DNA from 4 places in the Neobacillus sp. BF23-41 genome. Region 2 is predicted to be linked to each of the others. Evidence: riboswitches for the same ligand, from Rfam matches in the RefSeq annotation. Region 2 holds a riboswitch; each other region holds the start of a gene.
The links. Region 2 has a riboswitch for S-adenosylmethionine ahead of AB7942_RS20545 (homoserine dehydrogenase). Riboswitches for the same ligand answer to the same signal wherever they lie in the genome.

Region 1 (8,089 bases), on a different contig from region 2:
TATTCATATTAATAGTATGGCTGCCATCCTCTAAAACACCGCGATTACGGGGATTTTTATAATGATCCATAATCACCTGACGGTAAAGTGTATCTAAATTATTAGAAGACATCGCTGAAATACTCCTTTGTTTTAACAAGTCCTTCAACAAGTTTATCTATATCATCTTCCGTATTATACAAGTAGAAACTTGCACGTGCAGTCGCGGAGGCTTTAAGCCATCTCATTAGCGGCTGAGCGCAATGATGTCCGGCACGAACAGCAATACCTTCTGCATCAAGTACCGTTGCTACATCATGGGGATGAACATCACTTAAATTAAAAGTGATTAGCCCTGCCCGCTTCGCTGCATCAAGTGGACCGTAAATAGTCATTCCGTCTACAGCAGACATTTTTTCCAAAGCATATGCTGCAAGTTTATGTTCATGTTCGGCAATTTGGTTTAAGCCTACTTCATTTAAAAAGTCGATAGCAGCCCCAAGACCAATGGCGCCTGCAATGATTGGAGTACCGCCTTCAAACTTCCAAGGCAGCTCTTTCCAAGTTGATTCGTACAATTGCACGAAATCAATCATTTCGCCGCCGAATTCGATTGGCTCCATGTTTTCGAGTAGATGTTTTTTTCCATAAAGAACACCAATACCGGTCGGTCCGCACATTTTATGTCCTGAAAAAGCTAGAAAATCACAATCTAAATCTTGAACATCAATTTTCATATGCGGAGCACTTTGCGCTCCGTCTACAACCATGATGGCACCATTCTCGTGTGCAATTTGACCAATTTCTTTGACCGGATTGATGACGCCAAGTACGTTTGATACTTGCATGACAGATACAACCTTGGTATTTGCTGTAATCGCCGCACGTGCATCATCGAGTAAAATCGTTCCATCTTCTTGAAGTGGAATGTATTTCAACTGTGCTCCAGTCCGTCTGGCCACTTGCTGCCACGGAATGATATTACTATGGTGCTCCATATAGGTTATAACGATTTCATCGCCTGCTTTTAAATTCGCTGCCGCATAGCTTGCAGCCACAATATTCAAAGACGTTGTCGTTCCACGGGTAAAAATTACTTCTTGAATGGACTTGGCATTGATGAACTTACGAACCTTTTCCCTTGCACCTTCGTAAGCATCTGTTGCTCTTGTTCCTAGTGTATGCACACCACGATGGACATTGGAATTGATTTCACGATAATATTTTTCAATTGCCTCGATTACTTGGAGCGGCTTTTGAGATGTTGCAGAACTATCCAAGTATACCAATGGCTTCCCATTGACCTCTTGATCTAAGATTGGAAATTGTGCACGAATATCCTGGACATTCATTAGCGTACTTTCCTTTCAATTACCTCAGTTAACTGTTTCTTTACTCCTTCAATTGGAAGTTGATTCACAACCGGTGCAAGGAAACCATGAATAACTAAGCGCTCTGCTTCTTCTTTACGAATTCCGCGGCTCATCAAGTAGTAAAGCTGAACAGGGTCAACACGTCCGACAGAAGCAGCGTGGCCTGCCGTTACATCATCTTCATCAATCAGAAGAATTGGGTTAGCATCACCGCGTGCTTTTTCACTTAGCATAAGTACGCGTGATTCTTGTTCCGCATTTGATTTAGAAGCACCATGTTCTATTTTTCCGATACCATTAAAAATGGAGGTAGCACTGTCCTTCATGACACCATGCTTTAGGATATAACCTTCACTATTTCTTCCAAAGTGTACAACCTTTGTGGTAAAGTTTTGCGTTTGCTCGCCACGCCCAACAACGACTGTTTTTGTATCACCGTAGGAGCCATCACCGATCAAATTAGTTGTGTTATCTGAAATTGTATTTCCTTCATTCATTAAACCTAATGCCCATTCAATTCGTGCATCTCTTCCGACAACACCACGACGATTTACATAGGTTGTGATTCCTTTTGCAAGCGTATCAACTGCGCCAAACTGAACTTTCGCGTTTGTATTTACAATGACTTCCGTCAAGATATTTGCAACAGTAGTTGATACTTCCATCGTCGAAATGTAGTTTTCAACGTAGGTTACTTTGCTATTGTCCTCAGCGACGACAATGACATGATTAAACAAGTTCGCCTGATCATTATCATGCACATAAATGGCATGGATTGGTTCAGAGACTTCTACATTTTTTGGAATATATAAGAAAACTCCGCCATTAACTAGTGCAGCATTTAGAGCGGTTAAGCGATGTTCATCGGCATTGATGGCTTGTGTCATATAATACTTTTTCAATAAGTCACCATGTTCTTTAGCAGCTGTAAAAATATCTGTAAAAATAACGCCTTGACTCTTTAGCTCTTCAGATAAAGATAAAAAGGCTGGAGTTTGATTTCGTTGAATATATAAATTATTATTCTCTGCATCCACATCAATCAGTGCTTTTACTTCTTCTGGCAATTCAGCAAGTGAAGTATAGGGAGCACTTTTTACAGTATGTTGTGAGAATTGGGTGAAGTTCCACTTATCAATCTTTGTTTTGTCTGGTCTTGGCATTGGCAGCTGATCGAACTCAGCTAATGCTTTTAGACGTAGTTCTTCAAACCAAGCAGGCTCGCTCGTTTCTTTTGAAAAGGAGCGAACATTGTCCTTGTCAAATGGTAATTTGGTTTCAGTTGTCATTGTAATCCTCCTAACCCTCTCTTACGCTTCTTGCCCAACTGTTTCATCTTCAATTCCTAGCTCTTGTTTGATCCAGTCATATCCTTCAGCTTCTAAGCGTTGTGCCAATTCAGCTCCACCGGATTTTACAACACGGCCTTGCATCATCACATGCACATGGTCTGGAGTGATATAGTTTAAAAGTCGTTGATAATGTGTAATAACTAAGCAGCCAAAATCTTCGCCGCGCATTTGATTGATCCCTTTTGATACTACCTTCAAGGCATCGATATCTAGTCCGGAGTCAATTTCATCTAAGATTGCAATTTTCGGTTCTAACATCATTAATTGCAGGATTTCGTTACGTTTTTTCTCACCGCCGGAGAAGCCTTCGTTTAAATAGCGTTGTGCCATATCAAGGTCCATTTCAAGGTATTCCATTTGCTTATCCATTTTACGGATGAATTTCATTAATGAAATTTCATTTCCTTCACCAAGACGGCTATTAAGTGCTGAACGTAAAAAATCAGCATTGGTAACGCCGTTAATTTCACTAGGGTATTGCATTGCCAGGAATAGACCAGCTCGTGCACGCTCATCTACTTCCATATCCAGGACATTTTGTCCATCTAAAGTGATTGTTCCGCTTGTCACTTCATATTTTGGATGACCCATAATAGCAGAAGATAAAGTAGATTTACCCGTACCGTTTGGACCCATGATTGCGTGGATTTCTCCACCCTTTATTTCAAGGTTCACACCTTTTAAAATTTCTTTCCCATCAATTGCTACATGTAAATCTTTGATCGTTAAAGTTGATCCAGCCATATCTATACCTCCGAAAAGAAAGTGTTGTTTCTTGTAGATTGAGTTATTCTATAACTCTATTCTCATTTTATTCTCATTCCAATCTTATAACAAATGAAATGTATTAGCAACTCTTAAACAGTAAAAACAGTCCATCTATTTTCATTAAGCTTGTACCAAATGAGAATGAAAAGAGGATTTAGAGTGTTGTGAATGATAATTCAGTATATTATTATTAATGGAAATGACACTCGATTAAAATCATACCTCATTTTTTTAGCATTTCCAAGCGAATTCAGGTCTAATGTTCTCTCTATTTTTACCCATCGTCATTGTTTAAATGTATGCCATCTTTAGACACAACTACAGAGAAAAAGCCAGTGTTTCTACACTGACTTTTTTCCCATTTATAACCTTATTCAGAAACTGGTACAACGGCACCTTTGTATTTTTCAAGAATGAAGTCTTGGATTTCTTTAGAATGAAGGACTTCGACAAGTGTTTTGATAGTTTCTTTGTCTTTGTCCTTAGAACGAACGACAACAAGGTTTGCCGGAACAACGTCATCGCCTTCAAATGCGATTCCATACTTTCCGATGTCAATACCGCCTTCTAATGCGTAGTTCGTATTAATGACAACCGCATCGCCTTCACCGCTTTCGAAAGAAGAAGCTAATAATTTTGCTTCAATTAAAGTTGAGAAATCAAGATTCTTTGGATTTTCGACAATATCCTCTACTCTTGCATTTGCGCCAACGCCTTCTTTAAGCTTAATTAAACCTTCTTTTTCAAAAATAGGTAAAATACGTCCATGGTCACTTAGTGAATCACTCATAATAATTTTTGCACCTTTTGGAAGGTCTTTTAAACTTTTATATTTTTTAGAATAAATTCCGATTGGTTCCTTATGAATTTCCCCAACACTCACAAAATCAAAATCCTTATTTTCTTTCATTTGTAGGTCTAAATACCCTGGTGTTTGAAAATAATTAGCGTCGAGTTCTTTATCCCTTAACGCTACGTTTGGTAGGATATAATCTTGAAAAACTTTTACTTCTAGATCAATGCCTTTTTTCTTTAATAAAGGTTTTGCCGCTTCTAGCACTTCTGCATGCGGTACAGCAGATGCACCAACGACTAATTTCTTGTTACCATCATTTCCTTCTTTTTCACCTGTATCGTTTTTAGCACCAGCGCACGCTGTTAGGGCAAATGCTAATAGCGAAATTACAATCAAACTAAATACCTTTTTCATTAATTAACCCCTCCTGTTATCGTTTATCTGTTTTCTTTGTAAAATAATCTCCAATAAATTGGATAATAAAAACTAAAATTAATATCGCAATCGTTGCAACTAAGGTGACAATCGGTCGATTACGCTGAAAACCTTCAAGGTAAGCAAAATGTCCAAGTCCGCCAGCCCCAATGACTCCGGCCATTGCTGTAAAGCTGACTAGAGAAATGGCTGTGACTGTAATCCCTGAAATTAATGCCGGCAAAGATTCCGGTATTAATACTTTAAAAATGATATGAACATGTGTTGCTCCCATCGATTGCGATGCCTCAATAACACCTTTATCGATTTCCCTAAGGGCTATTTCTACCATTCGTGCATAAAAAGGAGCTGCTCCAATAATTAGGGCTGGTAGTGCCGCATTCGCACCGAGCATAGTCCCAAGCAATAATTTTGTAAAAGGAATTAATAAAACAATTAAGATAATAAAGGGGATTGATCTGAAAATATTAACAAAGCCAGCAATAATAACATTAACAGCTCGATTAGCCCAGATATTACCTTTATCTGTTAAAAACAACAACAGACCAAGGAATAATCCTAAAATAAAGGTTGCAAACACTGAAATGGAAGTCATATAAATCGTTTCACGTGTTGCTTCTAATAATTGTTCCCAATTTACCATTTCCATAAGGTTAGCCATTACTGATCACCTCCACGCCTACTTGCTGTGAGTGAATATAATCAATGGCTTTCTGTATTTCGCTAGATTGCCCATCCAAGTGGATAAATAATGTTCCGTATGATCCAGTTTGCGTGTGGGAAATTTTCCCCTGAAGAATATTTACGATAACATCAAAGTCTCGGATGATGTTTGTGATTAATGGTTGTTCTGTTGTTTCCCCTACAAATGAAAGTTGAACCACTTTTCCATGCGGATAGCGTTCAAGTAAATGTTCAATCGTTTCCTTCGTTTCTTCCGGTTCCGTCACCTGCTGCACAAAGCGCTTTGTAATTGGCTGTTCTGGATTTTTAAATACATCTAAAACCGGACCAATCTCTACAACCCTACCGTTTTCCATGACCGCAACCTGGTGACAAATCTTCCGGATGACATGCATTTCATGGGTGATTAAAACAATTGTCAGACCCAGTCTTTTATTAATATCGACTAACAATTCCAAGATAGAATCAGTTGTTTGCGGGTCTAGTGCTGAAGTCGCTTCATCGCATAGGAGCACCTTTGGATTGTTAGCGAGTGCCCTAGCAATCCCCACACGCTGCTTTTGTCCGCCGCTTAATTGGGATGGGTAGGCATTTTCTCTTCCTTCAAGGCCTACTAGTTTAATTAGTTCGTCCACTCTTTTTTTCCTTTGTGAACCATTTACACCTGCAATTTCAAGTGGAAACGCAATATTTTCACTTACCGTCCTCGACCACAGTAAGTTAAAATGCTGAAAAATCATGCTGATTTCCTGGCGTGCTTTTCGAAGCTCACTGCCTTTAATCTTCGAAATAACGCGGCCAGCTACTGTTACAGTTCCGTCGGTTGGCAGCTCTAATCCATTTAACATTCGGATTAAGGTACTTTTACCAGCACCACTGTATCCAATCACTCCGAATATTTCTCCCTCTTGTATATCCAGGTTGACATCATCGACGGCTCTTAGCTGCCCCTGTTTAGAAGGGAAAATCTTCTGGACATTTTTTATTGATATCATTGAATCACCTGCTTCTTATCCAATTTACTTAACATTCTGAAAGATTTGTATTGTAATATACCGCTTATTAATATAGGATTTGACTTTTTTAACAAAAAGATTCTGTTTTAACAAAATAAAAGCCTTTCTGCGCAGGCAGAAAGGCATCATTAAAAATAATCCTTTCTCCCATCTCCCAAAGCAATCGCTTTGTGTGAATTGGCACCATTTCAATAATAAATATTGACGGTTGCCGGGCTTCATCGGGCACATCCCTCCACCTCTCTTGATAAGAGCATCAAGTATCCTATATTCAATTAAAACGTTAATTTGTTTAAGTAATTATATTACAAAAGTTATCGTATCATGGATAAAAAGGGGTGTCAATGAAAATAACTTCATATTCGGAAAAATAAGTTTTGGTAACTTTTATGCATTTACCTTGAATGAGATTACACCAGTAGCAGCCAAAATAGCTGATTCGAGATCTTCGATTAAATCCTCAACATTCTCGATACCGATTGAAAGGCGAATCAAATCCTCTGTTACACCTGCAGCTTTCAGGCCATCAGCATCTAATTGCTGATGGGTGGTGCTTGCTGGGTGAATAATTAAACTTTTTGCATCGCCAACGTTTGCAACATGCGCCCATAGAGTAATCGAATCGATTACTTTGGCTCCTGCTTCTTTACCGCCTTTAATCCCGAAGACAACCATGGAACCTGCACCTTTTGGCAAGTACTTTGTGGCTAATTCATAATCTGGGTGGGATGGGTGTCCTGGATAAGATACCCATTCCACAGCAGGGTGATTGGTTAAATATTCCACCACTTCTTTTGTATTAGCCACATGTTCCTTCATCCGAACATGCAGTGTTTCAAGACCAAGGATAAACTGGAAGGAATTTTGCGGACTTAATGCCGGTCCTAAGTCACGCAGCAATTGGACACGGGCTTTGATAATAAAGGCGATCGCACCTAAGGCTTCGGCATAAACCAGGTCATGGTAGCTGGCATCTGGCGTCGTAAAACCAGGGAAACGCGGTGAATTCCAATCGAACTTCCCACCATCGACTATAACTCCACCTGTAGTTGTTCCATTTCCTAAGAGCCATTTGGTGGCAGAATGAATCACAATATCGGCACCATATTCAATTGGCCGGCACAGATATGGAGTGGCAAAGGTGTTATCAATAATTAATGGAACACCTGCGGCATGGGCAATATCGGCAACTTTTTCAATATCAAGTACACGAAGGCTTGGGTTACCAATCGTTTCAGCGAAAACAGCCTTTGTTTTGTCGGTAATGGCCGTACGGAAGTTTTCCGGATTTTCAGGGTCAACAAATTTCACTTTAATCCCGTATTTTGGAAGAGTCACTGCAAAAAGATTATATGTTCCGCCATAGAGATTTGATGCCGATACGATTTCATCGCCAGCTTCAGCAATATTTAAAATGGCGAGGGTAATCGCTGCCATACCGCTAGCAACTGCTAGGGCACCAACGCCGCCTTCCAATAATGCTACTCTTTCTTCAAAAACGGTAGTAGTAGGGTTGTGAATGCGTGTGTATATGTAACCAGGTTCCGCTAAGCTAAATAGGTTTGCCGCATGCTCTGTATTCTTAAATTGATAGGCGTTGTTTTGATAAATCGGAACGGCACGTGCCCCCGTTACCGGATCCGGAGACAATCCACCATGAACACTCAATGTTTCAAAACGATACTT
Region 2 (8,089 bases):
GAAGGCCAGGTTAATGTGCTTGAAGTCAATCCGCGTTCTTCTAGAACAGTGCCAATCATGAGTAAGGTCACAGGAATTCCGATGATTGAATGGGCGACACGCGTTCAATTAGGAGAGACCCTCTCAGATCTATGTTCAACAAAGGGACTAATGGATGAGCCATCCTATTTTTCAGTAAAAACACCTGTTTTTTCATCAAGTAAGCTAAAAGGTGTTGACCATGTGCTAGGACCAGAAATGAAATCAACTGGTGAAGCGCTTGGCATGGGAGCAACCTATCAAGAGGCACTTGAAAAGTCTATTCCTGCTCTTGGCGGGCAACAAGATGAAAATTATATTTTCTGTTCCATTTCTGATCGAGATAAGCAAGCATCTCTTCCTATCATTCAAGAACTTGTAATAAAACAATACAAGATTGTTGCTACAGAGGGGACTGCTTCATATTTCCAAAACCATGGAATTGATGTTGAAAAAGTGATTAAGGACGATGCAGAAGTCATTGAACTTTTCCGAAAACAGTCCATGAAGGCTGTCATTAATATACCGAATCAAGGACGAAATAAAATTAAATTTGGTTTCCAGATTCGCGAACATGCGGTTCGCTACAAGGTACCAGTATTTACACACTTAGATACAATTGAAGCGATTATCGGCCTGGAAAAAGGATCTCAATCCGATTCTGAGGTTCGATCTATGAATGAATATTACAAGTTGGAAGAGAGAGGTGCCGTTCATGGGTGAGGCCATTAAATTAAATGAAATTAGTAATATAAATAAGCCGAAACTTAAAGGAAAGGGCTTTTTACAGCTTTCCGATTTTAGTACAGATGAAATCCTCTATCTTCTAAACGAGGCGATAGAGATGAAAAAGCTCCAAAAACAAGGAAAACCGCATCCGTATTTAAGCGGGAAGGTTTTAGGGATGATTTTTGAAAAATCATCCACCCGTACAAGGGTATCATTTGAGGTAGGGATGCTGCAGTTAGGCGGTCATGCAATATTCTTAAGTTCAAAGGATATCCAGCTTGGAAGAGGAGAAAGTATTTCTGATACCGCAAAAGTGTTGTCGCGCTATGTGGACGGATTAATGATTCGAACGTTTTCACACGATTCAGTCGAAGAATTAGCTGAGCATGCAACAGTACCAGTTATTAATGGTTTAACTGACCTGCAGCACCCTACCCAAGTGTTAGCTGACCTTTTAACGATTCTTGAGCATAAAGGGAAACTGTCCGGCTTAAAGATGTGCTATATTGGGGACGGCAATAACAATATGGCTCATTCTTTAATGGAAGGCGCGATGAAGGTTGGAATGGATATTAGCATTGCCAGTCCCCCAGGATATTTGCCTGATGGAAAAATAACAGAGAAGGCAATTAAAGTTGGAAAACAAACTGGATGTAAACTCGTGATTACAAATGATCCGCTAGAAGCTGTTAAAGATGCAGATGTCATCGTAACAGATGTCTGGACCAGTATGGGGCAGGAAGAAGAAACTTCAAAAAGACTCGAGGCGTTCCATGGATTTCAAGTAAATAATGAACTTTGTAAGAATGCAAAGGATGACTATATCTTTTTGCATTGCTTGCCTGCCCATCGAGGCGAAGAAGTAACAGCAGAGGTCATCGATGGTCCTCATTCAGTGGTTTTTGATGAAGCGGAGAACCGTCTTCATGCCCAGAAAGCAATTTTAAAACTTTTACTAGCATAATAGTTTCCTTTTCTATGAGATTTGTTGTATAATAATTCTATCGGTTGAATAAAAATACACATACGGTAAGAGGAGAATAAAAACAATGACAAAAGAAAAAATCATTTTAGCCTACTCAGGCGGTTTAGATACATCAGTTTCAGTAAAATGGATTCAAGAAAAATATGGCTACGATGTAATTGCATTAGGTCTAGATGTCGGTGAAGGAAAAGACTTAGAAGCCATCAAAAATAAGGCACTGAATGTCGGAGCCATTAAAGCCTATATGATCGATGCTAAAGAATTATTAGCAAAGGAATATATTTTACCAGCATTAAAAGCTAATTGCTTATATGAAGGAAAATATCCATTATCTTCAGCTTTATCTAGACCGCTTATTTCAAAACTATTAGTGGAGGTAGCTGAACAAGAAGGGGCTACTGCTGTTGCTCATGGCTGTACAGGTAAAGGAAATGACCAGGTACGTTTTGAAGTTTCCATCCAAGCATTGAATCCAAGTTTAAAAGTTGTTGCCCCTGTTCGTGAATGGGGAATGACACGTGACGAAGAAATCAAATATGCTGAGGAGAACGGAATTCCAATCCCAGTCGATTTAGATAATCCATTTTCAATTGATGCCAATATCTGGGGACGTGCTTGTGAGGCCGGAGTTCTAGAGGATCCATGGGCTGAGGCGCCAGAAGCAGCCTTTGATTGGACGAATCCAATAGAACTTACACCAGATGCAGCGGAGTATGTTGAAATTGAATTTGAACAGGGGGTACCTGTTGCCCTTAACGGTGAGAAACTCCCACTTGTTCAATTAATTGAAACCTTAAATGAGCTTGGCGGCAAGCACGGTGTTGGCCGTATTGATCATATTGAAAATAGATTAGTAGGAATTAAATCTCGTGAAGTGTACGAAAATCCTGCTGCGCTAATTTTAATCAATGCCCATAAAGAATTAGAGTTTTTAACTCTAACTCGTGAGGTTACACAATTTAAGACACAGGTTGAACAGCAAATGGCGAAGATCATTTACGAAGGACTTTGGTATTCTCCGATAAAACCAGCACTTGATGCATTTATTAATGAAACTCAAAAAAACGTTTCTGGAACAATTCGTGTCAAGCTTCATAAAGGTAATCATACGGTTGTGGGCAGAAAGTCTCCTTACAGCTTATACAACGAGGAACTAGCAACGTATTCAAAAGGTGATGCGTTTGATCATAATGCCGCAGTAGGATTTATTAAGATTTGGGGTCTGCCAACAAAGGTCTATTCAGAAGTGAATAAAAAGGAATCAATTTTAAAATAATTCGGATTGCCCTCGAATCCTTTTTCGAGGGCTGTCTTGTTAGGTTAAGGGGGAGCAATCAATGTCTAAGTTATGGGGCGGCCGTTTTACGAAAGAAACGAATAAGCTAGTTGAGGAATTTACAGCCTCAATTACATTTGATCAAAAGCTAGCTAAGGAGGATATCGCAGGAAGTCTTGCCCATGTGCAAATGCTGGGTGAGTGCGGTATTATTCCAATGGAGGATGCTATAAAGATTAAGGACGGACTACTCTCCATCAAGAAAATGGTCGATGATAACGCGGTAGAGTTTTTAGTTGAAGATGAAGATATCCATATGAATATTGAAAAGTTATTAATAGAAAAAATTGGTCCGGTGGGAGGAAAGCTCCATACAGGGAGAAGCCGTAATGATCAGGTGGCCACCGACATGCATCTATACTTAAGAACGAAAACAACTGAGCTTATTAAATTAATAGAAGATGTCCAACAGGCATTAATTGAGCAGGCGAAAGAGAATGTCCAAACGTTAATTCCTGGGTATACTCACCTGCAGCGAGCCCAGCCTGTATCCTTTGCCCATCATTTAATGGCATATTTTTGGATGTTTGAACGTGATAAAGAGAGATTGATTGATAGTTTAAAGCGTATCAATTGGTTGCCTCTTGGTTCAGGGGCATTGGCAGGAACGACGTTTCCGATCAATCGTGAACGTGTCGCGGAACTGTTGGGGTTTGAAACGGTTTATCCTAATAGTATGGATGCTGTCAGTGATCGCGACTTTATCCTTGAGTTTTTATCGATTGGTTCAATAATCATGACCCATATTTCCAGATTATCCGAAGAGCTTGTCATTTGGTCGAGCCAGGAGTTTCAGTTCGTCGAGTTGGATGATTCATTTTGCACAGGTTCAAGTATTATGCCGCAAAAGAAAAATCCAGACGTACCTGAGCTGCTACGTGGAAAAACCGGACGGACATATGGTAATTTAATCGGACTGCTCACCGTTCTTAAAGGTCTGCCACTCGCGTATAACAAGGATTTACAGGAAGATAAGGAAGGTATGTTTGATACGGTTGAAACGCTTGAAGGTTCCTTAATGTTATTAGCACCGATGATTGAAACGATGACAGTAAATAAAGACGTGATGCGTAAGGCCATTAACAATGACTTTTCTAATGCCACAGATATTGCTGATTACTTAGTAAGAAAAGGTCTGCCTTTCCGTGATGCGCATGAAGTTATCGGAAAAATTGTTTTATATGCGATTCAGTCTAACAAATTTTTGCTAGATTTGAGCTTCGAAGAATATCAGGGCTTTAGTCCATTATTTGAGGAAGATATTTATGTTGTATTAGCTCCTGAGCATGTTGTTGGTGTCCGAAATAGCTTTGGGGGAACAGCTCCAGAGCAAGTGGAAAAGCAAATCAAGCTTGCTGAGGGAAAACTAGAGCAATAAAAATAATTTTTTAAAAGCCTGCCATTTGGTGGGCTTTTAGTTTTTAAAATTTGTATTAAATAGTAAAATATTAGATAATTTCCCCATGGGAATTTTAACTAAAGACAGGAGGAAAAAATGATGAAAATTCGTGTGTCTGCCGTTCAGTACCAACTACATACCATTCAATCCTTCGAGGAATTTACCTCACAATGTGAGCACTACATAAAAACTGCTGAGGAATTTGGGGCAGAGTTTGTCTTATTTCCAGAGTTCTTTACAACTCAATTACTTTCAATAGGTAATGGTCAAGGCAAGAGCCTGACAATTAATGACCTGCCAAGTTATACCCAACAATATCTAGAATTATTTTCAAATTTTGCACAAAAAAAGAACTTACATATTATTGCGGGAACACATGTGATTGAAAGGGATGGCAAGCTGTATAATACAGCACATTTATTTTATCCAGATGGAAGAATTGGTGAGCAGGCAAAACTCCATATTACACCGACTGAAGTAAATGAATGGAATATGGCACCTGGGGATTCATTTCAGATATTTGAAACAGAAAAAGGGAAAATCGCCCTCCTTACTTGTTATGATATTGAATTTCCAGAAATTGTACGTATGGCAAAGGCCAAAGGTGCTGATGTGATTTTCTGTCCATCATGCACAGATGACCGTCATGGTTTTCATCGTGTTCGTTATACCAGCCATGCTCGTGCAGTTGAAAACCAAGTATATGTGGTCCTAACGGGAACTGTCGGTTCACTGCCGACTGTTGATTTTATGCGCGCTAATTTTGGCCAGGCGGCAATCATTACTCCTAACGATATACCATTTCCACCAAAAGGAATCTTGGTGGAAGGGGAAATCAATAATGACATGATTGTGACGGCTGACCTAGATATAAACTTGTTATATGAAGTAAGAGAACGTGGTTCCGTTACAACCTGGCGTGATCGAAGAACGGATCTTTACACAGATTGGGAAAAATAAACTGAAGGGGTGGGTATAGAATGTATCGAAGTGAATTTTACGTCTATGACCAAGAGCGGCCTGTGCCAGTTATCATTCGAAATTATTCAAATGTGGATTTTGACGATCTTATCAAGATTCAATCCGAGTGCTTCCCACCTCCTTTTCCTTCAGAATTATGGTGGAATAAAGAGCAATTAGCAAACCATGTGTACATGTTTCCAGAAGGTGCATTGTGTGTTGAAGTAGATGGTGAATTAGCTGGGTCAATTACCGGCTTAACTATCGACTTTGATCCTAGCGATAAAAACCATTCGTGGGAAGAAATCACTGACCATGGATATATACGGAACAATAATCCAAATGGGAATACCTTGTATATTGTTGATATTAGTGTTCGTCCGAAGTACCGCAAACTAGGGCTTGGTAAATTGATGATGCAGTCTATGTACCATGTTGTGATAGAAAAAGAGTTATATCGATTACTTGGCGGGGGCAGAATGCCAGGATATCATAAAAAAGCTGATATCATGACACCAGGACAATATTTAGATGCAACAATTAAAGGGGAAGTTCAAGATCCTGTTATCACTTTCTTGCTGCATTGTGGTCGTGTGCCAATAGGGATTATTGAAAATTATCTCGAGGATGATGAATCCTGCAATTATGCTGCATTAATGGAATGGAAAAACCCTTTTAGATAAGTGAGAGGAATGAATCATAATGGAATATATTAGAATAACCAGTATAGCAGACCCTAATTTTAAAAAGCTTCATAACTTAATGGGAGAAATTTTTCCTCCAGAAGAAGTATTAGAATATGAGCTATGGAAAGAGCCATTAGAAGATCCGAGTATTCGCGTGTTTGTTGCTGTCGATGGAGACGAAGTCACAGGAGCAACTGAATATCGTTATTATCCGGATTGGAATATTGCTATGACAGATTTTACAATCATCAGTAAACCAGGCTTAAGCCTTGGCCGTTTTTTAGCGCATAACCGTTTAACGGATTTACAACAATTAGCTAAAGAAAATGGTAACGAGCTATTCGGGATGTTTGCAGAAATATACGATCCGTACCGGGTTGAACAACACGAATTTGGTGGAGTAAAGGTTATGGATCCATATGTCCGACGTGAAGTTCTCTCCCATTTGGGTTATAAACGCATTGATTTTTCATATGTTCATCCTTCCTGGAAAAACAATGGGGAAGCTGTAGCAGGTCTAGATTTATGTTTCATGCCAATTCAAGATGAAGGACTTAATTCACTACCAGCAAACCTGGTAAAGGATTTTCTGACGACATACTATTCAATTCTTACAAATAAGCCGAAGGATTGGCTCGAAATGATAGATCGACTGGGGAAAAAGGAATTTGTCTCCCTATTACCACTTTAATAAAAAGAAATTTCAAATAATATTGACAACTATCTTGGAATCAACTAGAATTCTCTTTATAACTTGGAAATTTAATGAAAAACTAACTAAATAAAACTCTTATCCAGAGCGGCGGAGGGACTAGGCCCGATGAAGCCCGGCAACCATCAAGGTAATTCTTGAAAAGGTGCTAATTCCTGCAGGTTATTTTTAACCTGACAGATAAGAGGAGGAAATCTACCCTCTTCTTATGAAGAGGGTTTTTCTTATTTATATGATATTAAAAGAAACAACCTATTAGTCATGTCTAATATTATTTAAGGGGTGGAAAGCATGTCTGTCATTAAAGTGGCAATTCTAGGCTTTGGTACAGTGGGTGAAGGGGTATATAAAACAATACAATCCCACGCTGATGAACTAACTAATGTTTTAGGAAGAAAAGTAGAAGTAGCTGCAGTGCTAATAAAAAATAAACAAAAAACAAGAGACATAAGTGAAGATGTTTTAATAACTACAGATTTTGCCGAAATTCTTAAACTACCTCAACTGGATGTTGTTGTCGAAGCAATCGTCGACAAAGAACAACCCTTTACTTTTTTAAAACAAGCTATCCAAAGTGGTTGCCACATTATCACAGCAAATAAAGAGATGTTTGCACATCACGGTAATGAGCTGCTCAAGCTAGCAGAGAGTCATAAAGTTTCAGTTGGTTTCGAAGCAACAGTTGCGGGAGGAGTTCCAGTTATTCAAACCCTTAGGCAGTTATTAAATGTTAACCGTGTTCGTACCGTACAAGGCATTCTTAACGGGACATCAAATTTCATCCTTACTGAAATGCGGGAGAAAAAACAGTCCTTTGTTGCTGCGCTTAGTTTAGCACAAGGGAAGGGGTATGCTGAAGCGGACCCAACCAACGATGTGGAGGGGTTTGATGCTTTTTATAAAACAATAATTCTCAGCAGAATAGCTTTTGGTATAGAACCAAATTGGCAGGATGTTGAACGGGAAGGTATTACTTCGATCACAAGTGAATTAATCGAATCAACTGAAAAGCTAGGGTTAAGGTTTAAACATATTGCAAGTATTAATAAGATAGGTGATCAAATTAATGCAACGGTTAGACCGGTTCTTGTTGGAAAGTCGCATCCTTTTTATTCCGTTGAAGGGGTAGAAAATGCGGTAAATATTCATTCTGATATCGTTGGTAGTATTACTTTGCAAGGACCTGGAGCTGGGATGTATCCAACTGCTAGTGCTGTTATCGAGGATTTGGTCTATGTCTGTCAAAATCAGCCGTCAAATAAGA
Region 3 (8,089 bases), on a different contig from region 2:
TTGTGCTGCATGTATTAATGTATGCCCTGTGTATCGTCATGTGGGCGGACACTCCTACGGCTCGATCTATTCTGGCCCAATAGGTGCGGTCCTGTCTCCTTTATTAGGTGGATATGACGAATTCAAAGAATTGCCTTACGCATCAACTCTATGTGGTGCTTGTACTGAGGTATGTCCGGTAAAAATACCGTTACATAACCTTCTCCACAAACACCGTGAAATCATTGTCGAAAAAGAAGGAAAAGCACCTATTTCCGAGAAACTGGCGATGAAGGCGTTTGGTTTAGGGGCAGCATCACCACTCTTATACAAGCTTGGTTCGAAAATGGCACCAGCTGCAATGAACCCGTTTACGGTTGGAGAGAAAATATCAAAAGGGCCAGGTCCATTAAAGGCTTGGACAGATATTCGTGAGTTTCCGGCACCAAATAAAGAGCGATTCAGAGATTGGTTTAAAAACCGTGAAAAAGGAGGCAAATAATCATGGTAGGGACGATTCAAAATCGGGATAAATTTTTAAATCAAATTGCCGGCCGCCTTGAACGCCCACGAATTTCCTCTGCGGTTGAAAGGCCGACTTGGAAATTCCAGCCCCAATATGAGGTGTTAAAGGATGCTACTCAGGACGATTTGTTAGAGGTATTAACAGAACAATGTAAGAAAATCCATACAAACCTCTATGTAACTGACAGGAAAGATTTAGCAACTACGCTTAACAAAGTGGTTTCAGGCTATGGTGGCGGCCCAATTGTAACCTGGAAAGATGAGCGCTTTTCTCAGTGGGGGCTGGATCCGCTATTTAAGCAGGAATGGCCTAGCCGGAAAATGGAAGTATATGAATGGAATCACACCAAAGGGAAAGAAAATATCGCGAAAGCGGAAAAGGCTAATGTCGGGATTACCATAAGTGAAATAACACTTGCAGAATCCGGAACGGTGGTTTTGTTTAGCAATGAGAATAAAGGAAGAACGGTTAGCTTTTTACCAGCAACCTATATTGCACTTGTACCGAAAAGCACTTTAGTTCCACGGATTACGCAAGCTGCTCAAAAGATGAGGGAGATTCACAAGGAAACGGGGCATGTTGCTTCATGCATCAATTTTATTACCGGACCAAGTAACTCTGCGGATATTGAATTGAATCTAGTTGTTGGTGTCCATGGGCCAGTAAAAGCCTCCTATATTGTTATTAACGATCTTTAAACAAAATGAAATGGTCTGTATCCGGAAATGGATGCAGATCATTTTTTTATATTCTGTTATATAACATAAATATGCCTGTTATATAATTATGAAAGCTCTTTAAAGTCATATATGGTAAGGCTTATTCAATAAAAATTTTATGTGTTTCAAAATAATTATCGTTATGTTTGACTTTTATCACAGCGTAATAAAAATAGTTGTCTTACAATAGTTTTTGGGAAGTTAAATTTTTATGTCTATTTCGTGTTAGCTTATTGAACGAAGTTAGGGAGGGACATTATGTCTATTTTACCGAAAAAAAATGAATTGGGATTTTTTGAAATCCGTCTTGAATCAATTGGGGGGCTAGGAGCTAACCTAGCTGGAAAAATGTTAGCGGAGGCTGGTGCTTTAAGTCTTGGCTTGAAAGGATCCAATTTTTCATCCTACGGCTCTGAGAAAAAAGGGTCTCCTGTAAAGAGTTTCATTCGCTTTTGTGAACCAGATGTAGAAATTAGAGATCATAGTCCAATTGAACAACCACATATTGTTGGTGTTTTCCATGAAGCCTTATATAGAACGGTTGATGTTGTTAGCGGTTTGAATGCTGATAGTATAGTCCTAGTAAATACAGCAAGGGATTTTGATGAAGTTAAAACGGATTTACAATTAGATTATGGTACACTAGCGATTGTTGATGCCCTACAGATAGCCGTAGAGGAAAAAACTAAAGTAAATACGGCAATGCTTGGAGCATTATATCGTATTTGTGATTTTCTAGATCCTGAATCCATGAGAGACGTGATTCGGAAAACGTTTACGAAGAAATACCCGCATCTTGTTGAACCAAATATCCGCACTTTTGACCGCGGTTATAATGAGGTTCAGTTTAAAACATATGAAGTGCCAGAAAGGGCTGAAGGAAAAGCCTTCACACGCCCACTTCCACAGCTTGGATACTTGACTCAGGAAATCGGTGGTGTCATGGTTTCTCAAGCAAATAGTATTCTTAAAGATTTAAGTGGTTCACGCCAAGGATTCCTTCCGGAGTTCCAACAAGAAAAATGTATTCACTGTGCTGCATGTGACAACGTTTGTCCTGACTTTTGCTTCGTTTGGGAAGAAGGAGAAGATAAGCGTGGAAGAAAACAAATGTTCCTTCAAGGTATTGATTACCAATACTGTAAAGGCTGCCTGAAATGCGTGGAAGCCTGCCCAACCGACGCACTCGGTGATCTTCGTGAAATGCTTGGGTATGCAGATAATAACCGCGTAAAGCAAAACTTTCCTTATATTGCAGGAGGAATCCAATAATGGCTATTTTAGAAGATAAATTAACAACAAAAGGTGTAGCAGAACAAATTTCTACTTTTGAATCTGGAAATGAAATGGCTGCTATGGCGGCAGCACAAATCAATTATCATATTATGGGATATTTCCCAATTACACCCTCAACAGAGGTTGCTCAATTTTTAGATCAAATGAAAACGCGCGGGGAGCATGATATTAAACTGATTCCTGCAGATGGCGAGCACGGTTCAGCGGGTATTTGCTACGGTGCGGCGGCAACTGGTGCACGTGTTATCAATGCAACCAGTGCAAACGGATTCTTATATATGATTGAACAAATGCCTGTCCAATCAGGGACTCGTTTTCCAATGGTTATGAATCTAGTTACTCGTGCCGTCAGTGGTCCGCTTGATATTCGTGGCGATCACTCGGATCTCTATTATGCATTAAATACAGGCTGGGTAATCTTAACAGCAAAAACACCGCAAGCTGTATATGATATGAATATTATGGCGCTTAAAATTGCCGAACATTCAAAGGTCCGCTTACCAGTTATTGTTGCTTATGATGGCTTCTTTACATCCCACCAAAAGCGTCGAGTGGAATTCTTTAAGGACCGCAGTGTTGTACAGCAATTTGTAGGTGAATGTCCAACCGATTACAACTTTGTTAGAGACTTGAGGAAGCCAGTAACGATTGGCGCTCATATGAGTGGTGATGATTTCATTAACAATCACTACCAACAATCAGAAGCAATGTACAATGCTGGTGAGGTATTTAAGGAAGTGGCAGCGGAATATGCTAAGCTTTCTGGAAGAGAATATCCAGTTCTAGATTTATATAAAATGGAAGATGCGGATGTAGCATTATTCCTATTAAACTCTGCGGCAGAATCTGCTAAGGATGTAGTGGATCAACTTCGAGCAAAAGGAATTAAAGCAGGTGTAATTAGCCCGAATATTATCCGTCCATTCCCTGCAAAGGAAATTCGCGAAGCCCTTAAGAATGTAAGATCATTATTAGTTGGGGAACGTGCGGATTCTTACGGAGCAAATGGTCCTAACCTTACACATGAAGTGAAATCTGCACTTCAAGATGACAAAGACAACAAGACTATCGTGTTAAGCCGCGTATTTGGTCTCGGCGGTAAAGATTTCTATGCAACTGATGCACAGGCTTTTTTTGATATGGCGCTTGATGCAAAGGAAAAAGGCTATGCTGAAAAGCCATTTGATTACTATGGTCATATTCCAGGTAATCCTGAAAAAATCCTTAAGCCCGTTATTTTGCCACAGCACGGGGATGTTTTTAAAACAGGTTTAATTGATGTGAAAATGGATGAAGAAACCAATAAATTAAAGGTGAAAATCCCGCCGTTACGTGCTTTAACTTGTAAACCGAAACGGATTGCCTCCGGTCACGGGGCATGTCCAGGGTGCGGAATTTTTGCTGGACTCGAGTTATTCTTTAAAGGGATTGAGGGAGACATTGTTACTCTATTCCAAACGGGATGCGCTTATGTAACAACAACATCTTATCCTAGCACCTCCCATAAGCAAACGATGATGCACAATTTGTTCCAAAACGGTGCCGCTACGCTTTCAGGTACTGTTGAAGCATTCATGGAATTAAAACGACGCGGCGAAATTGAAGTATCGGATGACGCCACATTTGTTATGATTACTGGTGATGGTGGTATGGATATTGGTATGGGTTCAGCGATTGGTACTGCTCTTCGCGGACATAAACTAATTATGCTTGAATATGATAATGAGGGCTACATGAATACAGGCTCACAAATGTCTTATTCAACACCACTGGGTCATATGACAAGTACATCAGGAGTTGGAAAAGCACAGCGAGGAAAAGCCTTCCATCATAAAGATACTCCGCAAATTATGGCTGCTACCAATATTCCTTATGTGTTTACCGGTTCGGAAGCCTTTCCACAGGACTTAGTTAAAAAAGGTGCAAAAGCACAATGGTATGCCCAAAATGTTGGAACAGTATATGGAAAACTTCTCATCACATGCCCACTTAACTGGAAATCTGATGACCGTTTTGGTACAAAAATTATCGAAGCTGCTGTAGATTCTTGCTTCTTCCCGCTTTATGAAGTAGAACAAGGTGTTACAACCATAACTTACAATCCAGAAGAGAAGAGCAAACGAATTCCACTTTCTGATTGGTTAAAATATATGGGGAAAACAAAACACCTACTTAAAGATGAAAACAAGCCAATGCTAGAAGAATTTGAAGCAGAAGTTGAGAAAAGATGGCAGAGACTCAAAGCAAAGAATGAAAATCCTATGCTGTAAAAAAAGCAATTCAAAAAAACACTTCCTTATAGGTAGTGTTTTTTTGTTGGTTATTGACAGGGGAGATTAAATTTGATATATATCTAATTAGATGTATATCGAAGTGGAATGAAGAGGAGGTAGTGCATTGATACAATTAGACCGTGTTGTTGCGTTTTATAAAACGATGGGGGATCCCACACGGATTAGAATCGTTGCTATATTAGCAAAAGGTCCACTCCATGGGCAGGCAATAGCAGGAAAGCTTGGCTTGTCCGCACCTACGATTACCCATCATTTAAAGAAATTACGAGAGATCCATGTGGTGTATGACAGAAGAGTCAAGAATACGATTTACTTTTACCTAAATGAATCGTTGATTAACCAGCAGGCAAAGGTGTTTACAGAGCTGTTAGAAAAAAAGGGGAAGGAGTTGGATGAAATGGTCGAGTCAAGTATCGAGAGACAAAAAATTATCGAGAACTTCTTTATGAAAAATGGGAAACTAAAGAACATTCCTGCCCAAAGGAAGAAGAAATTAATCGTGTTCGAACACATGGTACGTGGGTTAAAAATAGGTGAAAAGTACGAAGAAAAACAATTAAACGAGTATATAAAACAATTCCATGATGATTATGCAACTATTCGCAGAGAGTTTATCATAAATCATTACATGTTCCGCGAAAATGGTATTTATGAACTAAATCCAGAAGAACTGTGGGCAAAACTTGACTAGAAAAGCAATCCGAAAGTTCGGATTGCTTTTCCTATTATAATGCTCCTTTTACCGTCGTTATGAAAGAAGAAAGGTTCTTTATTTCTTTTCGTTGTTTAATTAGGATTGTACCGAGATCTAATGTTCTCTGCTTAGCAGTAATTCTAGTTTGATCTTCCTCGATCCCATCTAAATCAGCAACATGAGCAAGACCAATTGTTCTTCTGATTAATTCGCAGCCTGCAAAGCCGATCGAGTCCTCAAAAAACTTAGTTAAATTATAGTTTAAAAATCTAGTGGATTTAGCGTAATCGTCTTTATTCTCCGTATTCCATAATTGTGTAAATTGATCCTCAAATACATTCCATACCGTTTCAATATGATTGAGGAAAAGATCACGTTGTTCAACATTTGCTATTACCTGAAAGAGAAGATTTGCAAATACTTGGCCGATATCAAATCCAGCTGGTCCGTAAAAAGCAAATTCAGGATCGATTACTTTTGTTTCATAATTATCGGCAAAAACACTTCCGGTATGAAGATCACCATGGAGGAGAACTTCAGCTTCTGTTAAAAAGCGTTTCTTCAAAATATTTACATGAAACTTTAGTTCTTCATCCTGCCAAAGCTCTTCGACTACAGGATGCAGTCCTTCCTCGAAATCGTTGGTTTCTGCATCAATAAAAGGATCGGTAAAGATTAAATCTTCAGTTATTTTGCAAAGCTCGGGATTGATAAACTGTTGTACATATTCCTTTTTTAAGGAAAGGCCTAATCCGTAATCGGAAGTGTAAAATAGTGTTTTTGCAAGATATTCACCTAGATGCTTTGAAATTAATGGATAGGTTTCTCCTTTGATAAAGCCAGTTCTTGCGATCGAAAGATGGGAAAGGTCCTCCATTACGGTTACAGCTAGGACATCATCTGTGAAAAAAACTTGGGGTACATAATCTGGAGCAATCTGTCCGAAAATTTTTAAGGCATCCGCTTCAATCTTTGCTCTTTTCAAAGTTAATGGCCAGCTTTCGCCAACTACCTTTGCATAAGGGAGAGCTTGTTTGATAATAACACTTTTTCCTTTTAATTTATCAACAATATGAAAGACTAGATTGAGATTCCCATCGCCAATCTCCTTGCAGGAAAGTTTTGCATGCTGGTCAAAAATTTTCAATTCAAGTGCCAGTTCAACTGCACTCCCGTTTGTTAAAGGCTGGTATGTTTTTTGTTTTAGTAGACTCATTATGGTTCCTCCTCGTTTTTGGGAGGCTTAATTATGCACGCAGGCACTAAAAAAGCCTCTTTCTCATCTGAAAGAGGCTGATAGACAATATTGTCTGTCTCACCTCTTATCTCTCAGAAAGATAATCCTTCTGTTGGAATTAGCACCGTGCCTTAAAGGGGGGATCCCCAGCGCAAAAAGCGCCCCATTTCAATGGGTTTCCGGTCGGTTGCTGGGCTTCAAAGGGCCAAATCCCTCAGCCAGCTCGTGATAAGAGAAAATCTATTTAACTGGTAAAAATCATATCAGTAACAAAGAGAAAGTGTCAATATTTTTTGAAAATTATTATTTATAGAATTCTGGTTTTCTATCCGTGAAAATAGGAATTTGCTTACGGACCTCCTTGACTAAGTCCATCTCAATTTCAGCCGATAGGATTTCTTCCTTCATTCCAGCCTCAGCAATGACCTCACCCCACGGGTCAATAATCATTGAGTGACCAGCAAAATGGTTTTTTGGGTCATTTCCAGAACGGTTACAGGCAATTACATAACATTGATTTTCAATTGCTCTGGCAATTAAAAGGGCCCTCCAGTGGGACAATCTGGGTGCAGGCCATTCGGCCACAACAAACAGTGCTTCTGCACCATCTGATGTGTGAGCGCGTATCCACTCTGGAAACCGGATATCATAACAGATCGACCCAGCAAACTGGTGATTATCAAGTTGGAAAAGTCCCTTCTCAGCGCCAGGCTCTAAGAAAACATGCTCATTCATGAGTTTAAAAAGATGTAGTTTACTATACTGGTGCACAAGCGTGCCATCTTTATTGATGATGAGGAGAGTATTTTTTACTCCTGTTTCTTCTCGGTTCGCAACTGAGCCGCCAACGAAATGAACCTGATTTTTTTGTGCTGCATTTCTCAGAAATTCAATCGTTTGTAGTGCTTTTGGGTCTGCAATTTCATTCAGGCGGGTCAAGTCATAACCCGTTGTCCATAGTTCTGGAAGGACAATGATATCGGGTTGTTCAATCAGTGCTTTTTCAATGAGTCTTTCGGCAGTTTGGTAGTTTTTATTGGGATTGCCAAAGACGATATCCATTTGCAGACATGAAATTTTTAATTTCACGAATCTTCACCTCGTTTGAAATTTCGGAATTTTTTCTTTACAAGCCATTATAAAAGTTATATCATTTGTGACTAGAAATTCATAATGATTCTTATAAATAATTAAGCAGGTGAGAATAATGAAGCAATTTCCACCATCAGAACTATTAACTAGTCTTCCGAAGCAATTTTTTGCTTCACTTGTTAAAAAAGTGGGTGAGTATATTTCACAAGGGTTTGATGTGATTAATTTAGGGCAAGGCAATCCCGATCAGCC
Region 4 (8,089 bases), on a different contig from region 2:
GCAAAAAATGGACTGATCAGACCCGATGCCATCGAGCCATCAGACATAACCATGTTTTGTGAAACCGTGGCCCCTTTTGTATACGTCAATGCTGTCCCTTGAATAATAAACATCGTAGCTAGTGTCATTAGCATATCTGGAATTCTTAATTTCACAATCATGAATGAGTTTATTGCTCCTACTACTAAGGAAGCACAAATCGCAGAAATGACCGCCACCAATGTGTTTTGTGAAAACCAAACAAACATCGAAATGACAATGGCGTTTGATAAGGAAGCGACCGATCCCACCGATAAATCAAAACCATCGACAGACAATGAAATCGTAATACCGATAGCGATAATCGTAACAATGGAGATCGAACGTAAGATATTGATGATATTACTGCCCTGAATAAAAGTAGGATTAGCAACTGAAAATATAATAATAAGTGCAAGAATCGTAATAATCGTCCCATATTTATATAAAAAGCGAAATAACTCAAATACTTTTTTTGCCGGGGCTTCCTGATTCTTTGCTGCAATATTTGCCTCCATTTTACCTGCCCCCTGTTGAATAAAATAATAGTTCTTCTTCGTTCGTTTCTCTCGTTTCAATTTCCTTTACGGACCTACCGTCATATAAAACATAGACCCGATCAGTAATCCCAATAATCTCCGAAAGCTCTGAAGAAGCATAAATAATTGCTTTACCCCGGTTTGCTAGTTCAGCGATTAACTCAAAGATATCCTTCTTTGCGCCAACATCGACGCCTTTGGTTGGTTCGTCAAAAATATATACATCCGCTTCAGCTACGAGCCACTTTCCGATTGCGACCTTTTGCTGATTCCCTCCGGAAAGATTCTGTACCTTGGTTTCTTCGGAAGGGGTTTTAATTCCGAGGCGACGGATCAACTGCTTTGCCGTTTCTTTTTCTTTTTTTCGATCTAAAAAGCTAAACACCTTTGAAAATTCCCCTAAGTTTGCAGCTGTTAAATTGGTTTCTACCGATTCAAGAACCAGAATTCCTTCCTTTCTCCGTTCCTCTGGAACTAGAACAATTCCCTTCTTAACCGCATGATAGGGGCTCTTTAATTTTAATTTATTGCCATGAAGAAAGATGTCTCCCCCAGTTAATTTCTCAGAGCCAAATAACGCCTTACACAATTCTGTTTTTCCAGCACCCACAAGTCCAGCAATTCCAATGATTTCCCCTGATTTAACATGAATATGTAAATCTTTAATTTTCTCTCTTTCTGAAAGTCCTTTTACCTCAAGGACCGTGTTTCCAATGGACGTATTCTTCACTGGGAACTGTTCTTCTAATTTTTGACCAAGCATATGCTCCACCACTTTGTTGATGGCCGTATCAGTAACTCGCTCTTTTGCAACAAATTCACCGTTTCTCATTACGGTCACTTCATCGCAGACTTCAAAAATTTCTGGCAAGCGATGGGAAATAAAGATAACTCCTACATTTTGCTTTTTTAAATCACGGACGATCCGGAATAATTCCGTCGTTTCAGTATGACTCAATGGTGCAGTCGGCTCGTCTAAAATAAGAAACTTACACTGATTTGAAACAGCCCTAGCGATTAAGATCATTTGTTTTTCCGCTAACGTTAACTCACTTACCAGCTTCTTCGTCGGAAGCTTAATGTTCATACCCGCTAATATTTGACCCGCCTTTTGATGAAGGTCCTTCCATTTCATCCATTGCTTTTTCCCCATGTTATGGACTGTATCAAGGAGCATAATATTTTCTGCGACAGTTAAATATGGAATGAGAGCCGTATCTACTTCTTGATAAACGATTTGTATTCCTGTGTCCTGGGCATTTTTCGGAGAACGAATCTTTAGTTTTTTTCCATCTAACCTTATTTCACCGGTATAGTGGTCATAAGCACCCGCGAGAACCTTCATTAACGTTGATTTCCCTGCCCCATTTGCCCCAATCAAAGCTTGGATTTCTCCCGTTTCCATCGAAAAGTCAACCTGATTCAATGCCTTCACACCAGGAAACTCTATTGAGATGTTTTTCATCTCCAATGTTGATCTCATCAAAATCATCCCCCGTAAGCAAAGACTCTCTTCATCTATTGAAAAAGAGAGTGTCTAGTTGTATACCGACTATTCTTTATAATGCTTCTTTAACGTTTTTATCCACTCTTCCTCAAATGCAGTCGATTGACCCCAGCCTGGAATAATTTTTGCCAGATTAACCATGTTCACAGGCTCTTTTGCTTTGAGAAGATTTTCTTGTGAAACAAGTGAAGCATCTAAATCAAAGGTCTGTGGTGTTTCTTCACCTGCAAGCTTTTTCGCAAGTATTCTCATATCAACAGCACCGATAAGTTTCGGATCGACAGCTGCTGTGTATTTCCAAGCACTGCCTTTTCTTTGAATTTCTTGCAGATCCGCATTGGAAACATCGATTCCATAAATCTTCACTTCTTCACGTCCCGCTTCTTTCAAAGCTCGTGCTGCACCGATTGCAAAAGCATCCCAAGTAGCAAATATGGCATCCAGTTTGCCCTTTGGATATTTATTTAACATGGCTGCAACTGCGTTTTGTGTTTGTACACTTGTATCTGCCGCTGCCACACCAAAGCGTTCCACTTCTTTAATTTCAGGATTTTTTGAAAGGACATCTTGATAAACCTTATTACGTCTAACCATTGCAGGGAAACCGTCGACCCATAGGTAGGCAATATTTGCTTTTCCGTTTGTATTCTTTACGAGTTGATCAAGGGCCAAAGTTGCTAAGGCTTCATCATCCTGTGAAGTAAGCGTTACTCCATCAACCTTCGCAATATTTGGATTCGAGTCAAATGTAACTACACTTTTTCCTTTTTCAACTATCTTTTTTACATCATTAACAGTCGCATCATCGTCACCATGAGAAATGATAAATCCATCATAATCCTGGTCTAATGACTGATTAATAGCATCATGGAACTTAGCTGTGTCACCATTTGCGGTAAACACGTCCACTTGAAAACCTAAGGCTTCTCCCTCTTCTTTTGCACCTGCTAAGAACTGGGCAGTATGATCGTCACCGCCAATTTTTCGAATAACCTTGATTTTTAACGGATCACCACTTGTAAACTTTTCAGATACACCTTCAAGTGAAACCTTTTTATGAGCGCTTGCTTGTTTTGTTTCTCCCTCAGAAGCACAGCCTGTGAGTAAGAGTGTTGCTGCTAATGCTGATACGAGTGTACTTTTAAAGATATTTCTTTTCATGATTAAAGCTCCCCCTTTTAGATTCTTATCAATACTCCATTACTCCGATTGGAAAGGTTTGTTTTTATATAAAAATAAAAAACCTCTCCAGAAAAGAGAGGTTTCATCACAAATTAAGGGACTACTCCTCTCTTATCTTTCAAAACAATAAATTGTTTTGCAGGATTTAGCACCAATTCCAAACGGAACGGTTGCTGGGCGTCATCGGGCCAGTCCCTCTGCCACTCTTGATAAGAGAACGTATTATTCATTTAAAGTAATAAACTAGATTTTAGTCTCCCATTAACAAGTTGTCAATAGTGTTTTGAATATTTCTAATATAGTTATTATTCCTACGCCTCAAGCCTTTGAATATAAGTGCTGAAAAATAAGAAGCGTTACAGGTATAGTAATAAATCCTAAAATGAAGAAAGGCTAACCATTTAAGATATAGGCTAGCCTTCTTTTTCAAATTTAATTTCCATGAAGCTTGTACATTTTTTAGAGCTGGTTTTTACTCCATTAATTCTGCTGGTAATTCGATCCGCTCTACTTTATTCACGATAAAGATATAAGATAATGCTCCAATGATCAAGACTGCTCCAATAAAGAATAATGCAGCACTGAAGGAATGCGTAGTGCTTAAAATATATCCAACTACAATAGGGATTACGATACCAGCCAAGTTACCTGATGTATTAAATATTCCACCGCTCAATCCAATGATTTCTTTTGGAGACATATCGCCAACAAGCGTCCAAGTTGCACCTGCCATCCCTTTGGCGAAAAAGGCTACCGACATGATAAGCATGATAAGTGCTGCTGATGAAGTATAGTTAGCGAGAACAATAATACTTGAAAACAAGAACCCAATTATTATTGGTGTTTTACGTGCTACACCAAGTGACTTTCCACGCTTTAACAGCCAGTCGGATATATATCCACCGACGATTCCACCTAAAAAGGCACCTGCATATGGGAGTGAAGCCATAAAGCCAACCTTGAGCATGGACATATGTTTTTCTTGCACAAGGTAGGTAGGGAACCAAGTCAAGAAGAACCAAACAATGGTATTGAGGCAAAACTGTGCAATATAGATTCCTATCATTTGTCGGTTGGTCAAAAGTAGTTTTGCATGAGCCCACCTGATTTTTATCGGTTTATCCCCTGCATTCGCCAAGCCGCCGCCTTCCAGAATATAGTCAATTTCAGCTTGATTTGCTTTTGGGTGTTTTTTCGGTTCGTGAATATGTTTAAACCAAAAGAATGACGCTACAATTCCGGCCAATCCAGCAACATAAAAAATCATATGCCATCCAAATTTCTGTAAAAGAAATGCGAGTATAGGGGTAAACAAAGCAAGTCCAAAATATTGGGCAGAATTATAGACCGAGACGGCCCTGCCACGTTCATTTTGAGGAAACCACATGGCCGTTAACCTGCTATTCCCGGGAAACGAAGGAGCTTCTGCTATCCCGACGATAAATCTTAAGATGAATAACATTAGAAAACCACTAGTCCATCCTTGAAAAAAAGTAAACAGTGACCATACGAACAACCCAACCCCATAAACAACACGTGCTCCAAATCGATCGAGCATCCAGCCGCCCGGGATTTGCAAAAAGGCATAGGCCCAGTTGAATGCTGAGAAAGCTATCCCCAATGAAACCGCATCCAGTTGTAGCTCTTTGGACATCACAGGTGCAGCTACACTTAGTGCTGAACGGTCAATATAATTGATTGCGGTCGTAATGAATAAAATAGTCAATATCACATAACGTGTATTGGTTTTTTTCGTAAATGCCTTTAATTCTTTCATGTTAACACTCATAAAGTTCCCCCCTATTTAAAAGATGTCCAACGTATTGTTGTTCAATATCTTAGTCGCATCTTGTTGCAAGTATAATCCAATTAGATGATTGCTATAAGAAATACATGATAAAGCTTTCATTAACCTCCTTCCATTACTGATAATGTGTGTGATTTTCAGTTGAAAACCCTTACACCAATTATTAATTAACGTATACATTAATGTCAATATCCTATTTTCAGATTATTAGTTATTTTTATATAAAAAATTGTATTTCGTCATAAATTTAACAAATTTAAAGGGTTTACCTTCCTTTATTATCTTGTGTAGTGGTAACTATTTTATTTTCATTAAATTTTGATTGACATTAATGTATACGTTGATAAATAATAAATATAGAAGATCTTCCCACAATCACTTAACTATACAGTTGGTGAAAAAAGAATAAAAAGGAGAGTTATTATGAGTATTGTTATGGATAAAACGCAACAAATAACAAAGATGACTGATCTAATGGCAAAGTTTGTATCCCTTGTCAGCTATAAACTTCCTGATGATGTGGAAAATAAACTGAAAGAACTTAGTGAAGGGGAAGATAATCCTCTAGCAAAAATCATTTACAAAACTATGTTTGATAACCAAAAACTAGCTTTTGAGTTAAAGAGACCTTCATGTCAGGACACAGGTGTTCTTCAATTTTTTGTAAAGTGTGGACAGAACTTCCCATTAATTGGGCAATTAGATAGAATTCTAAGAGAAAGTGTATTTAAATCAACCAAAGAAACCCCTTTACGTCACAATTCGGTAGAGACATTCGATGAATACAATACAGGAAAGAATATCGGAAATGGTACTCCTAGTATCTTCTGGGAAATTGAAGAAGACAGTGACAAAGTGGAAATTTATACTTATATGGCAGGAGGCGGATGTACCCTTCCTGGAGTTGCAACTGTTCTTATGCCTGGTGAGGGCTATGAAGGCGTTGTAAAGTTTGTCCTTGACCGCATGACAAGTTATGGACTCAACGCATGTCCTCCTCTATTAGTAGGTGTTGGAGTCGGTACTTCTGTAGAAACAGCCGCTTTAAATTCAAAATTAGCCCTTATGAGACCTGTTGGAAGTCAAAATGAAAATGAAAACGCTGCAAAAATGGAAAAGCTTCTTGAAGATGGTATCAATGCTATTGGCCTCGGACCTCAGGGACTTAAGGGATCTAGTTCAGTCATGGGTGTAAATGTGGTGAATACAGCAAGGCATCCTTCTACTATTGGAGTGGCGGTTAATACAGGATGCTGGTCCCATAGAAGAGGGAAGATCACCTTTGACAGTAATTTAGACTATGAAATTAATACTCACGAGGGGGCAACACTATGAGTAAGAAAGTATTAACCACACCTATAAAAGATGAAGATCTTAAGGATATAAGAATAGGAGATATTATCTACCTAACTGGTACATTGGTTACTTGCAGGGATGTTGCGCACAGAAGACTCATTGAGGAAAAAATTCCATTACCTGTTGATTTAAATGGTAAAGCCATTTTCCACGCGGGTCCCATTGTTAGAGACCATGGAAATGAAGAGTACGAGATTATCTCTATAGGTCCTACAACCAGTATGAGAATGGAAAAGTTTGAAAAGGAATTTATCGAAGAAACAGGTGTTAAACTCATTGTTGGAAAAGGCGGGATGGGAAAAAACACTGAAGAAGGATGCAAAACTCATAAAGCGCTGCATCTTGTCTTTCCAGCTGGAAATGCGGTTTATGCCGCAACAAAGGTGGAGCAGATTAAGGAAGTCCACTGGAAAGACCTTGGAATGCCTGAATCTCTTTGGGTATGCGAAGTAAATGAATTTGGTCCTCTCATTGTTTCTATTGACGCAGACGGAAATAACATCTTTGAAGAAAATAAAGTGGAGTTCAATAAAAAGAAGGACGAACAATATGAATTAATTAGTAAGCAAGTACGATTCATCAAGTAAATAGTCTATAACAGGTACCCTTGTGGATATGACAAACAAAGGCTTTTAACCTATAAATGGAGCTGGTCTGGTGTGGTAATGCAGGTACTTCAAAGATCTCAAACAATTGTTCGTTATCAAAATAATAACGATAAAATATATTACGGAATTGTTGAAAATGATGAAATTTTACAATTAACCAGTAATTTTACTGAAATTCAAAACAATGAACTAAAATTTGATGGTGTAAAAGTTAAATATAATGATGTGAACATTTTAGAACCCGTTTCCCCCTCAAAAGTGATCAATTTTGGCTGGACATACGCTGCACATGCCAAAGAAACTGGGGGAAAGGCAAATCTCAAAGAACCATTTTTGTTTTTAAAACCTGCTTCTTCCCTGATTCCAAATCAAGGGGAAATCATTCTTCCTTCCAGTGATTTAACCAAGCAAGTAGAAATGGAAGGGGAAGTGGCACTTGTTATTGGTAAACGCGGCAAAAATATAAAAGAAGAAGAGGCATTGGATTATGTTTTTGGCTGCACTGTATTTAATGATGTGACTGCGAGAGATCTAACAAAAGCCGATCCCCAGTTTACACGCGGAAAAGGTTTTGACACTTTTGGACCATTGGGTCCGTGCATCGTGACTGGTATAGACCCAACTAATTTAAGAATAGTTACTTCTTTGAACGGCAAAGTAGTACAAGATGGTAACACTAATCAGATGTCACTATCGATTCCTTTCCTAATCAGTTGGATTTCAAAGGTTATGACTCTGGAGCCAGGTGATGTTTTAGCTACTGGTTCACCTGCTGGTAGTTGTCCAATGAAATCAGGAGACGTCGTATCTGTTGAAGTAGAGAATATCGGTAAGCTAGTCAATTATGTTAAATAGAAAAAATACATTTTATGAAAAAGGCTGTAGAGGATTTCTTGAAATCTCTTCAGCCTTTTTTATTTTTTAAAATTGTATTTTTAACTAGGGAGAGATTACCTATCTTGTGACTACCTAAATAGATGATATTGGCATAGTGCGTATAGCCTCTAATATTTCATTACGAGATCTATATCGATGGGATTGTAGCATCATACGAGCTGCTTCCGGTTCACCT

Region 1: linked by a shared signal. The riboswitch ahead of AB7942_RS08995 (methionine ABC transporter ATP-binding protein) and the one ahead of AB7942_RS20545 (homoserine dehydrogenase) in region 2 are both predicted to bind S-adenosylmethionine.
Region 3: linked by a shared signal. The riboswitch ahead of mtnK (S-methyl-5-thioribose kinase) and the one ahead of AB7942_RS20545 (homoserine dehydrogenase) in region 2 are both predicted to bind S-adenosylmethionine.
Region 4: linked by a shared signal. The riboswitch ahead of AB7942_RS03460 (sugar ABC transporter substrate-binding protein) and the one ahead of AB7942_RS20545 (homoserine dehydrogenase) in region 2 are both predicted to bind S-adenosylmethionine.

The regions. Positions count from the first base shown of each region.
Region 1 covers NZ_JBGBPR010000004.1:179,407-187,495, forward strand. The annotation lists gene sufU (Fe-S cluster assembly sulfur transfer protein SufU) at 1-112, opposite strand, end outside; gene AB7942_RS08970 (cysteine desulfurase) at 102-1,331, opposite strand; gene sufD (Fe-S cluster assembly protein SufD) at 1,331-2,641, opposite strand; gene sufC (Fe-S cluster assembly ATPase SufC) at 2,663-3,448, opposite strand; gene AB7942_RS08985 (MetQ/NlpA family ABC transporter substrate-binding protein) at 3,843-4,682, opposite strand; gene AB7942_RS08990 (methionine ABC transporter permease) at 4,699-5,364, opposite strand; gene AB7942_RS08995 (methionine ABC transporter ATP-binding protein) at 5,357-6,382, opposite strand; SAM riboswitch class I at 6,548-6,657, opposite strand; gene AB7942_RS09000 (O-acetylhomoserine aminocarboxypropyltransferase/cysteine synthase family protein) at 6,791-8,089, opposite strand, start outside.
Region 2 covers NZ_JBGBPR010000015.1:27,819-35,907, reverse strand. The annotation lists gene carB (carbamoyl-phosphate synthase (glutamine-hydrolyzing) large subunit) at 1-741, shown strand, start outside; gene argF (ornithine carbamoyltransferase) at 734-1,711, shown strand; gene AB7942_RS20570 (argininosuccinate synthase) at 1,797-3,008, shown strand; gene argH (argininosuccinate lyase) at 3,070-4,446, shown strand; gene AB7942_RS20560 (carbon-nitrogen hydrolase family protein) at 4,567-5,427, shown strand; gene AB7942_RS20555 (GNAT family N-acetyltransferase) at 5,448-6,110, shown strand; gene AB7942_RS20550 (GNAT family N-acetyltransferase) at 6,130-6,804, shown strand; SAM riboswitch class I at 6,901-7,012, shown strand; gene AB7942_RS20545 (homoserine dehydrogenase) at 7,117-8,089, shown strand, end outside.
Region 3 covers NZ_JBGBPR010000001.1:366,208-374,296, reverse strand. The annotation lists gene AB7942_RS01760 (LutB/LldF family L-lactate oxidation iron-sulfur protein) at 1-481, shown strand, start outside; gene AB7942_RS01755 (LutC/YkgG family protein) at 484-1,203, shown strand; gene AB7942_RS01750 (2-oxoacid:acceptor oxidoreductase family protein) at 1,483-2,496, shown strand; gene AB7942_RS01745 (transketolase C-terminal domain-containing protein) at 2,496-4,790, shown strand; gene AB7942_RS01740 (DUF2087 domain-containing protein) at 4,921-5,505, shown strand; gene mtnK (S-methyl-5-thioribose kinase) at 5,540-6,724, opposite strand; SAM riboswitch class I at 6,828-6,980, opposite strand; gene AB7942_RS01730 (carbon-nitrogen family hydrolase) at 7,049-7,834, opposite strand; gene AB7942_RS01725 (pyridoxal phosphate-dependent aminotransferase) at 7,953-8,089, shown strand, end outside.
Region 4 covers NZ_JBGBPR010000002.1:55,067-63,155, forward strand. The annotation lists gene AB7942_RS03450 (ABC transporter permease) at 1-536, opposite strand, end outside; gene AB7942_RS03455 (sugar ABC transporter ATP-binding protein) at 538-2,040, opposite strand; gene AB7942_RS03460 (sugar ABC transporter substrate-binding protein) at 2,110-3,225, opposite strand; SAM riboswitch class I at 3,355-3,462, opposite strand; gene AB7942_RS03465 (MFS transporter) at 3,719-5,035, opposite strand; gene ttdA (L(+)-tartrate dehydratase subunit alpha) at 5,477-6,388, shown strand; gene ttdB (L(+)-tartrate dehydratase subunit beta) at 6,385-6,996, shown strand; gene AB7942_RS03480 (fumarylacetoacetate hydrolase family protein) at 7,075-7,872, shown strand; gene AB7942_RS03485 (GntR family transcriptional regulator) at 7,987-8,089, opposite strand, start outside.